DNA from 4 places in the Paenibacillus sp. FSL P4-0113 genome. Region 4 is predicted to be linked to each of the others. Evidence: riboswitches for the same ligand, from Rfam matches in the RefSeq annotation. Region 4 holds a riboswitch; each other region holds the start of a gene.
The links. A riboswitch is a leader RNA that binds a small molecule or an ion and turns the genes downstream of it on or off. The one in region 4 is predicted to bind cyclic di-AMP.
Positions count from the first base shown of each region.

Region 1: it holds a riboswitch for cyclic di-AMP, as region 4 does, so the genes downstream of both, MKX46_RS16025 (C40 family peptidase) here and MKX46_RS22255 (hypothetical protein) in region 4, are expected to answer to the same signal.
Region 2: it holds a riboswitch for cyclic di-AMP, as region 4 does, so the genes downstream of both, MKX46_RS10120 (TrkH family potassium uptake protein) here and MKX46_RS22255 (hypothetical protein) in region 4, are expected to answer to the same signal.
Region 3: it holds a riboswitch for cyclic di-AMP, as region 4 does, so the genes downstream of both, MKX46_RS03270 (3D domain-containing protein) here and MKX46_RS22255 (hypothetical protein) in region 4, are expected to answer to the same signal.

Region 1 covers NZ_JBBPAZ010000001.1:3,737,711-3,741,692, reverse strand. The annotation lists gene MKX46_RS16035 (M1 family metallopeptidase) at 1-1,284, shown strand, start outside; gene MKX46_RS16030 (hypothetical protein) at 1,296-2,123, shown strand; cyclic di-AMP (ydaO/yuaA leader) riboswitch at 2,400-2,537, shown strand; gene MKX46_RS16025 (C40 family peptidase) at 2,543-3,043, shown strand; gene MKX46_RS16020 (GNAT family N-acetyltransferase) at 3,349-3,855, shown strand; gene MKX46_RS16015 (4a-hydroxytetrahydrobiopterin dehydratase) at 3,934-3,982, opposite strand, start outside.
Region 2 covers NZ_JBBPAZ010000001.1:2,408,150-2,412,131, reverse strand. The annotation lists gene MKX46_RS10125 (CPBP family intramembrane glutamic endopeptidase) at 1-896, opposite strand, end outside; cyclic di-AMP (ydaO/yuaA leader) riboswitch at 1,158-1,311, shown strand; gene MKX46_RS10120 (TrkH family potassium uptake protein) at 1,725-3,065, shown strand; gene MKX46_RS10115 (potassium channel family protein) at 3,084-3,761, shown strand; gene MKX46_RS10110 (LysR family transcriptional regulator) at 3,767-3,982, opposite strand, start outside.
Region 3 covers NZ_JBBPAZ010000001.1:851,376-855,357, reverse strand. The annotation lists gene MKX46_RS03280 (ABC transporter substrate-binding protein/permease) at 1-639, shown strand, start outside; gene MKX46_RS03275 (amino acid ABC transporter ATP-binding protein) at 626-1,348, shown strand; cyclic di-AMP (ydaO/yuaA leader) riboswitch at 1,579-1,747, shown strand; gene MKX46_RS03270 (3D domain-containing protein) at 1,754-2,422, shown strand; gene MKX46_RS03265 (polysaccharide deacetylase family protein) at 2,616-3,422, opposite strand; gene MKX46_RS03260 (NADH:flavin oxidoreductase/NADH oxidase) at 3,728-3,982, shown strand, end outside.
Region 4 covers NZ_JBBPAZ010000001.1:5,091,249-5,095,230, forward strand. The annotation lists gene MKX46_RS22250 (glutathione peroxidase) at 1-479, opposite strand, end outside; cyclic di-AMP (ydaO/yuaA leader) riboswitch at 946-1,118, shown strand; gene MKX46_RS22255 (hypothetical protein) at 1,234-1,629, shown strand; gene MKX46_RS25645 (potassium-transporting ATPase subunit F) at 1,813-1,890, shown strand; gene kdpA (potassium-transporting ATPase subunit KdpA) at 2,040-3,716, shown strand; gene kdpB (potassium-transporting ATPase subunit KdpB) at 3,754-3,982, shown strand, end outside.

The DNA of each region.
Region 1 (3,982 bases), 1.4 Mb from region 4:
GGACGCGCCGAGGAGGGCTGGAACCTCCACCAGTATCATGGTAACTCCGAGTTTTATGCCGATTTTGGAATTTACAGCGTACGGATTCGGGTGCCTGAAACTCATATCGTAGCAGCGACCGGATTTCCCACCCGTGGTGCCGTCCGACAGAACGGACAAAAAATATATCAATTTTATGCCGATGATGTACACGATTTTGCCTGGTCCGCTTCACCCAACTTTGTAGCCGTAGAAGAACCCTTTTCTTCTGCTGAAGTCCCTGGTGTCAAAATCAAGCTCTACCTTGACCCATCGCACAAGGAGCTCAAAGGACGCTATATGAGCGCAGCGAAGGCCGCTCTTTTGTACTACAGCAAATGGTACGGGCCTTATCCATATTCCACCCTGTCCATCGTGGTTCCACCTAAATCAGGCAATGGAGCTGGCGGCATGGAGTATCCGACACTCATCACGGCCGCTGCTGCGGGTAATCTCAATCCTGGCTATAGTCTGGAACGGACATTAGTTCATGAGATTGGACATCAATATTTCTATGGAATGGTAGCCAATAATGAATTTGAGGAGCCGTGGCTGGATGAAGGCTTCACCTCCTATGCAGAGGAGCGACTTATGGAGCAAGAATATGGGCTTACCCCCAACTTGCCATTACAATCGGGACAGGTATCCTCCCCACAGCCGCTAAACCGTGAGTCATGGAAGTACGGCTCGGCTGCTGAGTACGCGCAAAATGCCTACTCTCGAGGCAAGCTGGTACTACGGGGCATTGAACGTCAGGTGGGTATGAAAAAAATGGATCGCATTATGCGGACCTACGTCCAGACGTACCGATTTAAGCATCCGTCCTCACAGGATTTTCAACGTATCGTGGAGAGAGTCACCGGACGCTCATGGAGCCACTATTTTGAACAGTATGTATATGACGGCCAGATGGCGGACTTTTCAGTGGATCACATCACAAACCACAAGCTGGAGAATGGATATGAAGCAGTCGTGACGGTCAGCAAAAAAGGGGCGGATTATCCCAAGATCCCTGTCCAATTTACCTTCAAGGATGGAACCACGAAATTCAAGGCTTGGGACGGTGCGGGCAAAAGCACAACTTTTCGGATCAAAAGTACTTCTCCCGTTTCCTATGTAACCCTTGATCCCCTATATACCATTGCACTGGAGAACAAGCATATTAACAATACCCTAAAAGCCGAATTGGACGAAAAGCAACAAACCCGTTGGAGTATAAGTGTAACCAAGCTGTTGGAGACACTGCTTGGAAGTCTGTCATGGTGAGGTGTCTATAGATGCGGACTGTTATAAAAGAGGGCTGGGCGCTGGTGCGCATACGATTTTATATCGTTATCATTTTGTTTCTGTATCGATTACTGTGGGGGGTGTTTCTCTATCGGCTGGTACAATCTGCCGTTATCCCGCTACTGCTCCGTTATCCTGATCAGGGTCAAAACGAGCTGGGACAGACCTTGTTTTGGATGGAGAGCCAGATTGCTCTGATGGACAGCCGGGAAGTACATGTGTATTTGTGGATACTACTAGGGGCGACTGTACTACGCATACTGATCACTCCCTTCATTAGAGCCGGAATATATCAAAGCCTACATACCGATGCGACTGAGCCGCAAAGCCTGTCCTTTTTCAAAGGTATGAAACGCCATGGCATGTCGTCGCTGTTGTATTACATCATCGAGTTGGGACTGCTGCTGATTCCCGCCTTTTGGGTAGTACCGAGACTCTACCCTATTGTAGCAGGTACGCTTCAATCTCCCTCTTACCTGCTGCACTTGTTGCCCTATGCCATGGGATGGATGGCATACGGATGGTTCATTCGGCAGTGCATCCTGTATATGCAACTAGGCACTGTCGGTGGTCACGCCATACTATCGTCCCTGCTCGCCTTCTTTCGCCAGCTTCTCCCAGCTGTCGGTATATCCCTTTTGCTCGGTGCTTGTGTGCTGCTGGTCTTCGGTCTATTTGGCACCGTGGCGATGATTTGGACTGGCATGCTCGCGCTCATTCTCCAACAATCGTATCATTTTGTTACTAGTCTGGTCAGGCTGTGGCATATCAGTTCGCAGTACAGACTATGGCATACCGATATCTCCAGTAGAAGCTAAGCCCTTCCTTTATGTTAATCACTTCATTTCCGTCTGTCGAAAAAACTTTATGCATAACCGCGCAAACGGCACATAACTGAATACTGTTAACAAGATCTGTTCCTGGGACATTAGGAGCAGATTTTTTTTGTAACTTTTTGCAATGAAACATTTGCCAAAGCCAGCCGACTTTGTTACAATAATCGCAGTGAACTGATAGTAACAACTTTGTAATCTTTATTGTAACCTTTATCTCAAAAATATCGTTATTGTGAATACTGCTCTCCAAGGTGCACATCTTAAGTAAAGCCTAATTCCTGGCACCTAGGAAGCGGGGGAACCAGTTTGGGTGAATTGATCTCGCAACAGAGTGGTCATAGGGGAACCTTCTACCGAATCCTTAAGCTAACCTCGCAGGCATTGGAAGGGGTATATTTTTTTTGAAGAAGAAGCTAACGATCGCAGCTATGAGTCTTGCCATTGCCTTTACATCTTTTACATTCGGTGGCGGCAGTGCATTTGCAGACTCCAAGATGGACCAGGTCATCCAAGATGCCAAAGGAACGAACTACAGAAGCGGAGGCACTACACTCGAGGGATTCGATTGCTCCGGCTTCACAATGTATGTATTCAACAAACTGGGAATTAAACTTCCGCATCAATCTGGATCACAATTCAAAATGGGATCTTCTGTATCCCGCGATGAAATGAGGCCTGGGGACCTGGTGTTCTTCAACACCACAGGAAGAGGCATTTCCCATGTAGGTATCTTCGTAGGTGAAGGGAAATTTGCCCACTCCTCGACTTCACGTGGTGTAGTAGTTAGCTCACTGAACGAAAATTATTACGCTAACCGCTATGTCGGTGCAAAAAGAATTATGAGCACAGACGCTTACCATTCTGTAGCTTCAGATATTCCTGATGACGATAACGTAGAATAACTAACGCACAGCAAGCTAACCCTAGCCGCAATTTGATTCTGGCCGGAATCGAATTGCGGTTTTTTATGTCCACAACATCAGCAATGATTATCTTTACTGACGAACTGACACCTCAAAAGGTTTCAATTTTAGCGAACATCGTCGGTTTTACCGTCACCGCTGGGGGAGCATATGAGCAGTAATTCCTTCTTATTGAATGTATACCCGACTTAGGTATGAAATAAACACGCTTGCCATTCCCCTGCAACTTGTCTACAATCTGTTGTTAATGATTGAAGTACCTGTGTAAAAGGAGGATGGAACACATGCCGGCCTCAATATCCAACTATCGGATCGTACCGATGGACGAGCATCAAGCGGCTGCAATCTGTGAGTGGCGCTATGATCCACCTTATAACATATACGGTTGGCTCCCCTGGGAACAAATGAAGGCGCTTGAAGTCGAATTTGGGAGTCCCACGCTTCGCCAAGAGCAATATGTTGCCGTACTGGATGAAGAGAACAAGCTGACAGGATTTGCTCAATATTTTCCTATGATCGGTGTGACCCGGCTAGGTCTTGGAATGCACCCTGACAGATGCGGACATGGCAAAGGATCAGATTTTGTCCGTGCCATTGCAGAGGAAGCCCAACGACGCAACCCGAAGAATGAAATTGATCTAGAGGTGCTCACTTGGAATGGGCGCGCTATTCGGGCCTACAAGGCGGCTGGATTTGAGCTTACAGATACCTATGAACGCCAGACTCCCGATGGCAAAAAACCGTTTTATTGTATGGTATATCGTCCAGACCACCCAACCCAGGTTCTATGATAAAAGCGCCTTCGGCATACAACCACGATGTTGTATAGCGAAGGCGCTTTTATCATCATACGACAGATCATTACAAGCTCAATGACTGCTACGCATTTTTTCAAAAGCTTCATTATATTGTTGGGCT
Region 2 (3,982 bases), 2.7 Mb from region 4:
TATATAACGGATAGAACAATGCCGCGTACAAATGAAGTATGTCGTCGGGTGAGTGACGCATACACAATGGCAAGTACACCCAGCACAAAGCTAAATAGGGCATAACCCGCATAGGTCATCCAATTCGCCCAAAATGTTTGCTTTTCGATATAATCGGTATAGGATGACGGGGCCGAAAAGCTTTGAGTGAAGGAGCGAACATCACCGTCTTCAAAAGTAAAAGCCAGTGTAAGTACCGAGGCGCCAATTTTTTTATCGTCTACGGTATACTTTAATCCGCCTTCTTGTTCAGTGGTCGCGAGCTTCAAGTCCGACGGCTTAAAGCCAAAGCGCTTCACCCATACAGCGGCCGCCTGCTCCTTGGCTTCAAGCGTCATGCCGTCCTCAGCCACACGTACAAGCCTGTTACGTGCTTGTTCATCCGTAGAAATATCAGCCTGCGTGTAATTGGTGCTGGAGGTGATCCGTTTAAAACTAACGACCTTCCCAGTGGATAAATCTACATGAATTTGCAGCTTGCTCTTCGCTGAGGATTCAGGCAGATCGACCCGAAAGGTTTCGTAAGGGTAATTTTTCTTCCATGTACGGTCGTACTGTTGAAGCAGTTTTTCTCTAGATAAATAACCGTACAAATCTGTTTCGGCCTGATAGGTCACCAGAGGCTCCTCTGGCTGTGATTCAGTATATCCCAGCTCGGAGCGGGCGAAGTCCAATGCGTGTATGACCGCTTCTTGTTTGCTGATGACCTTTGCATTCATTACTGATTCTGGACTCGGATTGCTAAGCGAGGGAATAAGCAATTGAAAGATAAAAAAGCAAATCAGGCCAATCCCGCCCAGCAAGCCTAATTTTTTGAAGTTGGCCGTGAGCACGACCGGTTTCCCGATAGGATTCATGAGTTTCCTCCTTAATCTGTAAATAAGAACATCCATTAAAGATATCATACTGCACAGGTTCCCGCCAACAGACCAGCGATATTCATGAAAATAGAGTGAAAGCACTTTAAAGTTCCAATAAAATAAGATAAGCTGCGATTAAACGATGCCCATTCGCAAAATAAAGCCAATTTCACGTTTTTTCGACGAAATCGGTTTTGTGATCTGGATATAGAAGGATTATAATCTTGAGGCAATGCCTATAAAATACATAGGTAATGATATACAGTTGAGCCGAATTTCTATGGGAAAACGGGGGAACCATGTTACTGGGGTGAATTTTACAGCCGATCACTGGTGGATCGGAAGTGTAAATAGGGCATACTGTGCTGCCCGAATCCGTCAGCTAACCTCGTAGGCTATGAGCAGGAACCAAGTCAGGCACTCGGTTTTCCGGTGTCTTTTTTTGTGCGTATAAAAGTGTTTGGATTGGTTAGATAGACCGCTGCGGGTGCAGATTATTCTTCCGATTGCTGTTATCCCCGGATTTTTTGATTGTATACCCCCTTTAATGGTTAAAATCCGGAGATAAAGGCAAACGCTTCGCTTCTTCAGAACAATTCTGCCCCCTTCGCTACTGCCCGCCAATAGCACAGGGGGCCGAGTAGTGCTTGACATGCATTCTTCCTGTATTCAGGGAATGCTAATTATAGTTAACTAAGGTTTGGAAAAATCAAAAAATTCAGGGGCAACGACGATCGGAAGATCAAATGGAACGCGTAGCGAGCTTACACCGTATTAAATCACTGTTTTTATAGTTTTAAGGATTAGGAGAGAAGTGATGAATAGATGAATCCCAATGCAAGCTGGCTCCGGCTTTCTCCACCGCAGATATTCGTTGCGGGCTTTGCCATTATCATTCTAATAGGTAGTTTATTGTTAATGCTGCCGATCTCCAATACAACAGGAAAGCCACTTGCGTTTATAGACGCTTTGTTTACTGCCGCTTCCGCGACCTGTGTTACAGGGCTTGTCGTAAAGGATACGGGGACCTTTTTTACAACCTTTGGTCAAGTTGTTATCGTGGCGCTCATTCAGATCGGCGGCCTAGGCTTTATGACCATGGCTACCTTGATTGCACTGGTGTTCAAGCGTCGGATTTCCCTGCGGGAGCGTCTCATTTTGCAGGAAGCGATGAATCAGACTTCTGTAGAGGGAATTGTCGGGTTAATCCGTAAGGTATTACTGTACTCACTGGTTATTGAAGGCGTATGCGCTACGATATTCTCGGTTCGCTGGTCCTTTGATATGCCCGTAGGCAGGGCGATTTATTTTGGAATCTGGCATGCCATCTCCATGTTTAACAATGCTGGTTTTGATTTATTCGGTGAATTTCGCAGCTTGACAGGTTATGTATATGATCCGATTGTTAATTTTACAGCCATGTTTTTGATTATTTCAGGCGGCATTGGTTTTGTAGTGATGTCAGACCTGGCAGAATATCGCAAGCGCAAGAGACTGTCCTTGCATACCAAGGTGGTACTCAGCATGACGGGCGCTATGATTGTAGTCGGCACGCTCGTGATTTTTGTATTTGAGTTTACGAATCCGAAGACTCTCGGCTCGCTTGATTGGGGTGGTAAGCTATTGGGATCTTTATTCCAGTCCGTTACTCCCCGTACCGCAGGTGCCAATACCTTGGACATTGCAGGCTTGCGGCAGGCTACGCAGTTTTTTATCATCATACTCATGTTTATCGGGGCTTCTCCTGGCTCTACTGGAGGCGGGATTAAGACCACAACATTCGCCCTGCTCATTGGAGCGGTGATTTCGATGCTGCGGGGGCGGGAAGATATTGTACTGTTCAAGTACCGACTTGCGCAGGGACGAATTTACAAGGCTTTGACCATTACACTGCTGGGGTTGCTGTTCGTGATCGGGGTGACGATGATTTTGTCGGCAACCGAAGATCATCATTTTCTGATGATCTTGTTCGAGACGGTATCTGCGTTTGGTACGGTGGGGCTGTCGATGGGGCTTACACCTGATTTGACAGTCATAGGCAAGCTGGTGATTACCCTGACGATGTTTGCAGGTAGACTGGGGCCACTCACGCTAGCTTATGCACTGGGGCCGAAAAAGGGTAAAGAATTATATCGTCATCCGGAAGGTAAAATGATTATAGGATAAGGGAGTTTTCGAGTAGATATGAAGACGCAGCAGTTTGTAGTTATTGGCTTGGGGCGGTTTGGCTCAAGCCTGGCTTTGCAATTGGTGGATATGGGGTGCGAGGTGCTAGGCATTGACCGGAATGAGGATGTTGTGGACAGTATGAGTGAGATGTTGACACATACTGTCGTGGCGGACGCTACCGATGAAGACTCGTTGCGATCACTGGGCATCCGTAATTTCGATTGTGGCATTGTTGCTATTGGTGATGACATTCAGGTAAGCATCCTCACCGCCATTTTGCTGAAGGAGCTGGGTGTGAAAAAAGTCGTAGCCAAAGCCATATCTGTGCTGCACGGGCGTGCGTTAGAAAAGCTCGGTGTGGACCGGATTATTTATCCAGAACGGGATATGGGTATCCGGGTGGCTCACCAGCTAGTCACGCCTAATTTGCTCGATTATTTGGAGTTGTCTAAGGAATATAGTATTGTGGAACTCAATGTACCTGCATGTCTGAATGGCAAAACGCTAGCAGAGCTAAATGCCCGTACCCGCTTTGGTTGTAGCGTCGTGGCGCTTCATACGGCGAATGGTATCCTGATCGCACCGACGGCTATGGATCGATTAAAAGCCGACGATATTATGGTCATCATCGGCTCGAATGATAATATCGGCCGCTTTGAGGATGAGGTTGTTAATGTTAATGAAGAGGGCTAAACCCTTTACACCATACGGTAGCCTGCAAACGACGCACGTGTCTCGCTAATCCAGCGTCGTGCTGTCGGACCGAGATCGGTCGTCTCCGAGTAAATGAGGGAGGTCGTTCGGCGTGTCTCCTTCAAATCGGGCAAGTACAGTGCAGTGAGTCCATTATCCCGTAATAGTTCGCTGCGCAAATAGGATTTGGGTAGCAAGGCAGAAGCCTTACAGGTTGGAAG
Region 3 (3,982 bases), 4.2 Mb from region 4:
AAATACCGCAGTCTTTACGCTACGGGTATTGGTTACACTCTGTTGCTGTCTGCACTCGGAGTACTGTTTGGATTTATCATTGGTCTGATCGTATCCTTGTTGCGGATGAGTGGTATACGCATCATTGAGTGGTTAGGTACCACATATGTGGAGATCCTGCGTGGCACACCTATGCTGGTGCAGCTCATGATCATTCACTACGGGATTGCTTTGACGCTGGGTGTCAATTTTACTCCACTCCAGTCCGGTATAATCACATTGTCTCTGAATAGCTCGGCATATCTGGCTGAAATTTTCCGTGCAGGTATCCAGGCAGTAGACCGTGGACAGATGGAGGCCGCACGCTCATTGGGTATGGGACGAGGCAAAGCTATGCGTCACGTCATTTTGCCACAAGCGTTTAAATCTATTTTGCCTGCTATAGGTAATGAGTTTATTACAATTATTAAAGAATCCTCCATTATTTCGACTATTGGTATGGTGGATATTATGTATCAAGCCCAGGTCATTAAGAATATTACCTACGAAGGATTAAGTCCGTTCATAATCACAGCCGCTATTTATTTTGTAATGACATTCAGCTTGTCTAAGCTGCTTGGTTTATGGGAAAGGAAGTTGAGAGCCAGTGATCACCGTTAAACAATTGCGTAAATCGTTCGGCAAGAATGAGATTTTAAAAGGCATTGATATAGATATCGCCAAAGGAGAAGTTGTCGTTATCATCGGTCCCAGCGGTTCGGGGAAGAGTACGTTTTTGCGTTGTATGAATCTGTTAGAACAGCCGACGGATGGGGAGATTTTATTTGAGGGCGAGCCGATTACAGCTCGTGGTCATAATATTAATGTAACCCGGGAAAAAATGGGGATGGTGTTCCAGCATTTTAATCTGTTCCCACACAAAACAGTGTTGCAGAACCTGACGCTTGCACCGACGCAGGTTAGAAAACAGTCAGGTAAGGAAGCGGAAAAAATTGCATTAGAACTCCTGCGTACCGTGGGGCTCGAGGATAAGAAGAATACCTATCCGAACCAGCTATCCGGTGGTCAGAAGCAACGTATTGCGATTGCGCGTGCTTTGGCCATGCAGCCGCACGTAATGCTGTTCGATGAGCCGACTTCTGCATTGGACCCTGAAATGGTTGGAGAGGTTCTGGATGTAATGAAGAAGCTCGCCGAAGGCGGTATGACAATGGTAATTGTAACGCATGAAATGGGCTTTGCCCGCGAGGTAGGCGATCGAATTATCTTTATGGATAACGGTCAAATTGTGGAGCAGGGTGCACCAGACCAGGTATTTGGCACTCCAAGCCATGATCGCACTCGTGATTTTCTTGCCAAAGTATTGTAAGAAAGTGCTGGTCTAATCATAAAAAAGCTCTCCGTTGACGGAGGGCTTTTCTTATTTTGTCACCATTTCCCCATACTTTCGTAACAAATATCGATTTCTTAATGACAAAATTGTAACGAGTGTAGTATGATGTTCAGGGTTCCCAACATTTTCATGCGGATAAGGTTACAAAATTGTGATATTATGCAGTAAGCCAAAACTTACCGGGACAGCATGCGGTTAGACAAGCGCTGAAATGCTGGCCCAAACTATGGGAAGTGCGGGGGACGTAACAACGGCAGCCATTCCGATACGTCATAAGACGATGAGGAATATGCCTAGGGGTGAATTGCACAAGCATAGGGCTTCTCCTGAGTCCGAATCCGACAGCTAACTTCGCAGGCATAAAAGAGGAGGTACATATCTTTGAAACATTTAAAACATATTGGTAAAACGATGAAAATTGCGGTGCTTGCCGCAGCTATTGCAGGGTTGGCACAGACAGCTGGAATAGCGGATGCTGCCTCGCTTCACACTGCCAAAGAGGGCGATACCTTCTTTTTGCTTGCTCAACGTTATGGAGTATCGGTAGACGAGCTAACAAAGGCTAACCCAAACATTGCCTCCAGCAATATATATGCAGGTCTGCAAATTAAGGTGCCTGGCGAAAAAAGTGTAAAGGCAGCTTCGGAATCGAAGCCGCAGCTTCTTACGGAGAAAGCAGCAGCGAATGAGGCGCCAACGATTGAAGCTTGGGGTAAAACATTCAACTATAGCAAAATAGTTGACGTTAAGGCTTCAGCGTATTCTGCCGCAGCCGATGAGAATGGTAAATGGGGCGCAGTGGACTACTACGGCAATCCGCTTAAACTAGGTACAATTGCGGTAGATCCTAACGTCATTCCGATGGGCACGAAAGTACTGGTTACAGGCTACTCCCATCCAGGTTTGCCGGATCATTCTTTTGTAGCTGTCGCTCGCGATCAGGGCAGCGCCATTACAGGAAAGCGGATTGATATCTTTATTCCAGGCAACAAATCATTTGTGAACGACTTTGGATTTCAAAATGTGAAGCTGTACGTTATTGATAAATAGCATTGTACGTATATACAGTTTAATTAAACATAATATATATTATGTAAACATAACGCCTATATCCGTATATATCTAGGTCGGACTCTTATCAGGTCCTATCCGTAAAAAGGCTGTCTTGACGAGCAGAATACTTCTGCTGGTAAGACAGCCTTTTTACGTTGCTTTAGCTTGGACCTCAATTATAAACATACTGTTATTTTCGTTCCGATGTGTGGAGTAGCCGGGGGACTGTCACAAATTTGTAGCCCTTAGCTTTTAGAGAGTGAATTAGACCCGGCAAAGCTTGGACAGTGCCTTGCAAGTTGGAACTTTGACCTCCACCAGCGTGCATTAAAATAATAGAGCCAGGCCCTGTAGCTGGAATCACATTTCGCTGAATTTGTGTTTTACTTAGTCCCTTCCAGTCGAGAGAGTCTACATTCCAGTTGACAATCATGTAGCCATGACGACGTGCCCACTTTATTTGAGGCTCTGTAATTTCACCGTAGGGTGGACGAATCAACTTGGGGCGAAAACCTGCGCTGGCTTGTAAAATACGTTCTGTTTTTGTAATCTGGTTGCGAAAGCGTTCTGGTGTAGCCTTCCTAAAATCCGGATGAGTATAGGAATGATTTCCTATAGCATGGCCTTCACGGATAATACGACGTATAATCCCCGGATGCTTTTCCGCACGGTGACCGACGATGAAAAAGGTGGCTTTGATGCCGTTGGCGTGTAATACGTCCAAAACCTGCGGCGTATACCTAGAATCGGGCACATCATCAAAGGTTAAGGCAATTTGGCGGGTGTGTGGGCCGCACATTTTAAAAATGTCCGCATGTTTTTTACGCAACATTGCTAATGTAGGAGTAGCTCGATCTGTACTCAGATGTACAGAAGAAGCAACAGCTGCTTCCTTGGGATGGGGCGTTCCGATCTTGGGAGGCGCATCCGCGTGAACGGGTAAACTTGAAAATGCTAGTAACAGTGCCAAGCATGGCAACACTCCCCTGTACGGCATATGTATCCCCCCTTTTCGTGCAGTGGTACCTAGTGGTGCTCTCGACTATTATGTACCTGTCCTATTAAAAATATGCTGGTTACCAAGTTAGGCTCATAAACGTCTGGAAAGAAGTTCGCGATGAAATGATTATCAATGAAGATGATGGAGCTAAACGTACATATTCTCTTAAACATGACCGAAAACAAGAGCATTTTCGCAAGTTTTAGCCTTACAACGGATTCGGTATCCCGTGACAGCTGGTGTATAATGGGGTTGCAATTCATAATTATACAGACATGGAATTGAAGGAAGGAAGGATAAAAGTGACCGACTTGTTTACTCCTTATCAATTAAAGGGGCTTTCTTTAAAAAATCGGATTGTTATGCCCCCGATGTGCCAATTCAGTGTGGAGGCCGAGGATGGAAATCCGACGGATTGGCATCATGTCCATTATGTGAGCCGAGCAGTAGGAGGTGCTGGTCTTATTATTGTGGAAATGACAGCGGTTCATCCTGATGGACGTATTACGGATCGTGATTTAGGTATTTGGAGTGACGAACATATTCCTGCATATCGT
Region 4 (3,982 bases):
TGCTGCAAAAGCTTCTCTATATCTCCCGCCAGTTTATCTGGAGTGGTTTGCGGTGCATAGCGCTTAAACACGTTACCTTCTCTTGTAATTAAGAATTTAGTAAAATTCCATTTGATCGCTTTGGACCCTAATACCCCCGGAGCTGTTTGGGTCAGGTAGCGAAATAAGGGGTGTGCTTGATCGCCATTGACATCTGTCTTGGCGAACATCGGAAAGGTGACACCATAATTGATCTGGCAAAACTCGGAGATCTCCTCACTGGAACCTGGCTCTTGTTTGGCAAACTGGTTGCTGGGAAATCCCAAAATTTCGAGCCCCTGTTCATGATACTGGTCATATAGCTCTTGTAGCGCTTTGTATTGGGGGGTTAACCCACATTTGCTGGCAGTGTTCACGATAAGCAGAACGTTCCCTTCAAATGTGGATAACGGAATTTGTTTCCCTTGCAGGGTTTGCGCATCATATTCATAAACGGTCATAGCATCTCTCCTCATTCAATATTCAGCAATTAAATTTTAGACAATTTAAAGAAGGGTTGCAAGCCTGGAAAAGCTGTATAAAGCCTTCAGGCGCTGTAAAATCGTATTTTGCTCAAAACAGTAAATCGCACCGCAAATGGAGCGAATTAAGTTGTTTCTTCTTATAAAAGCGGGTTAAATCGGTGTTTAGCTGGTACATATAGCGTATTTTCTTCTCTTTTTACAAAAAAAGGCCAATAACGCTTTACCCTACGCCAATATTGACATGCTTGTCATTTTCAAAAAGGGATGAAAAACAGAGATTAAAGGAGATGTGAGAAGCATAGTTGCATTGTAAGCGTTATTATTAATCTTCTATGCTCTAAAGCCCGATTTATAACCCTGCAGTTGAGCTTTACAGTCTTCCATGCGCGGGTGTATGATTCAAGACGTAATTTCAAATTAACTTGAATGAAGCAACAACGAAATGTCTATAGCGCTGAATTTTGCAGTTGCAAAAGCGGGGGAACCAATCGAGACTGTACGGCTTCGGAAGCCGTGTGTCTCATGGGGTGAATTTTCCGGTCAAGTGCCAGAAATAGGGCGACTCTCACGTCCGAATCCGACAGCTAACCTCGTAAGCGTACAGGGAGAGGCAACAAACCGCCGTGTGCAGCCATGGTTTATTTTATCATGGATATGTCAGAAGCCGGAGGAAAGCCTTTTTCCTTCGGCTTCTTTTTGTTGTCTTTTTATACCGGGAGAGGAGCTACTGATGGAAGGTCGGTTAATTATTGTCACTGCACCGAATGAAGCGGGCAGAAGTTTTGTGAAATTGCTTATTTTCAAAAAATTGGCGTTTGCAGTTCTCACGAATAGCGCCCAGGAGGAACGACAGCTCAAAAAAATGGGTGTGGAGCACATTGTCCGCATCAATACCATGCAAGCGGGAAAATGGAATTTTCCAAAAAAAGAAATTGGTAGTGTGTATTTGTTCGAGAACAGCTTGAATCTGACTTGCCGTTTCCTGCAAATATGTCGACCACTAACATCGGAATCGATCTATGTTATTACACACGGCTGTAATCCACAAGGAATTTATCGGGGATTGGGAGCGGACCATGTGATCTACACATTGAACGGAGAGGTGGGTTTTCTGCTGAACGGATAAGCACTTATGACATAGTTGTTTTATGATTTTATGATGGAATAAGAATGGCGATCTGAGGATCGATACGGAGGGTATAAACATGATGGATATATACATGCTGCTCGTCATGGCTGTGAGTTATGGAGTGATACTGCTGTTTGTACGCTGGTGTGATGCGCAGACCTCTAAAGGAGGACGAAGAGGATGATCGTTATACTCGGGCTTACGGCTATTGTGTTTATGTATTTAATCTACGCACTCCTGAACCCTGAAAAGTTCTAGTCACTTGTAGGGATAGAGCGGGCGGGAACAACAGATCTGAGCATTAAAGCATCATTGGTAGCAGGTTTTCGCAAACGTGTGCACTTCATAGATGGTCTAATCGGGTCTGTTGTTCCAAACGCAGGAGCATTTTGAAGGAGGAATAGAGGATGGAGCTGCTTCAAATTGGAATTGTGATCGTTATATTGCTGCTCTTGGTAAAGCCAATGGGTACATATATGTATCATGTATTCTCGAATGAACCGAATCGAACGGATCGGATTTTTGGCAGAACAGAAAAGCTGATTTATAAGGTAGTAGGCTTGAAGAAAGTGGAGAGCATGCGTTGGACTACGTATGTTATGAGTTTCATTGCTACGAACGTCGTGCTTGTGGCAATCAGCTACTTGCTGTTGCGTTTACAGGGAATGCTTCCCGGTAATCCGGCTGGAAACAGTAATATGGAAGCATCACTAGCTTTTAATACGGTAATCAGCTTTATGACGAATACGAATCTCCAACATTATAGCGGAGAAAGCGGGCTTACGTATCTGACACAGGTGGCGTTCGTCACGATGATGATGTTCACTTCGGCTGCTTCCGGTTTTTCGGTTGCTGCGGCTTTTATGAGAGGATTGACGCGGCGCGGTGAAGGGATGGGCAATTTCTTTCAAGATTTTATTAAAGCTATTATAAGGATTTTCCTGCCACTGGCCTTTGTGCTTACGCTGGTGCTGGTGGGATTGAAGATACCACAGACGCTACAGCCTACGGCGGATCTTACGACGCTGAGCGGAACACAACAGCAAATTTCTATGGGACCCATTGCTTCTCTGGAGTCCATCAAGCATTTGGGGACGAACGGGGGCGGTTATGCGGGAGCTAACTCTGCGCATCCTTTTGAAAATCCAAGTCCTTGGACGAACGTGCTGGAAATTTTGGCAATGTGGGTAATGCCGGCTTCGTTGCCGTATACCTTTGGATTGTTTGCCCGTAATCGTAAGCAGGGCTGGATTATTTTTAGCTCCATGATGGTATTGTTTCTAATTTTTCTATCCATTACGTATGTGTCTGAGAAGACAGGTAATCCGTTAATCCAGACACTGGGTGTGGATGCTTCTCAGGGAAGCATGGAAGGGAAAGAGGTTCGTTTCGGTATTGGACAATCGGCTTTATTCACTGCGGTCACAACAGCGGCAACGACAGGTTCGGTCAATAATATGCATGATACACTAACCCCGCTAGGTGGCATGGCTGCTTTGGGAGAAATGATGCTAAACGTCATTTTTGGCGGCAAGGGTGTCGGGCTGATGAATATGCTGATGTATGCGATTCTGGGTGTGTTTATATGCGGACTGATGGTCGGGAGAACTCCGGAATTTATGGGAAGGAAAATTGAAGGCAAGGAAATGAAGCTGATCGCCATTGCCATTTTGGTACATCCGTTTCTCATTCTCGCCCCAACTGCGCTTGCGTTTATGAGTCATTGGGGATATGATGCGGTCACTAACCCTGGCTATCACGGGTTGACTCAGGTGCTCTATGAATATGCGTCATCTGCCGCAAATAATGGTTCGGGGTTTGAAGGTCTTTCAGATAACAACGTATTCTGGAATGCAACAACGGGGATGGTTATGTTCTTCGGGCGATATGTATCTATGATTGCATTGTTGGCTGTGGCGGCTTCGTTGAATGCCAAAGCGCCGACTCCGGTGACGACGGGGACACTGCGCACGGACAACAAGTTATTTGGAGCCATTCTGATCGGGGTCGTGCTGCTGATTGGTGCGTTGACCTTTTTACCTGTCATCGTATTGGGACCTGTTGCTGAATTTTTGACCATGTGAAGAAGAAAATGAGAATGGATGAACGGGGTGTTTGACCATGAAGGAACAACGCAAACACATGCTGGACAGAAGCATCTTGAAGCATGCGATCAAGGATAGCTTTATAAAATTAAATCCGATGATGATGATGAAAAATCCTGTCATGTTCGTCGTGGAGATCGGTACATTGGTCGTGCTGCTAATGTTACTGTTTCCCGGTTATTTTGGAACTGACAAGGAAATAGGCTTTAACCTGGCCGTGTTTGTTATTCTGTTGTTTACGTTGC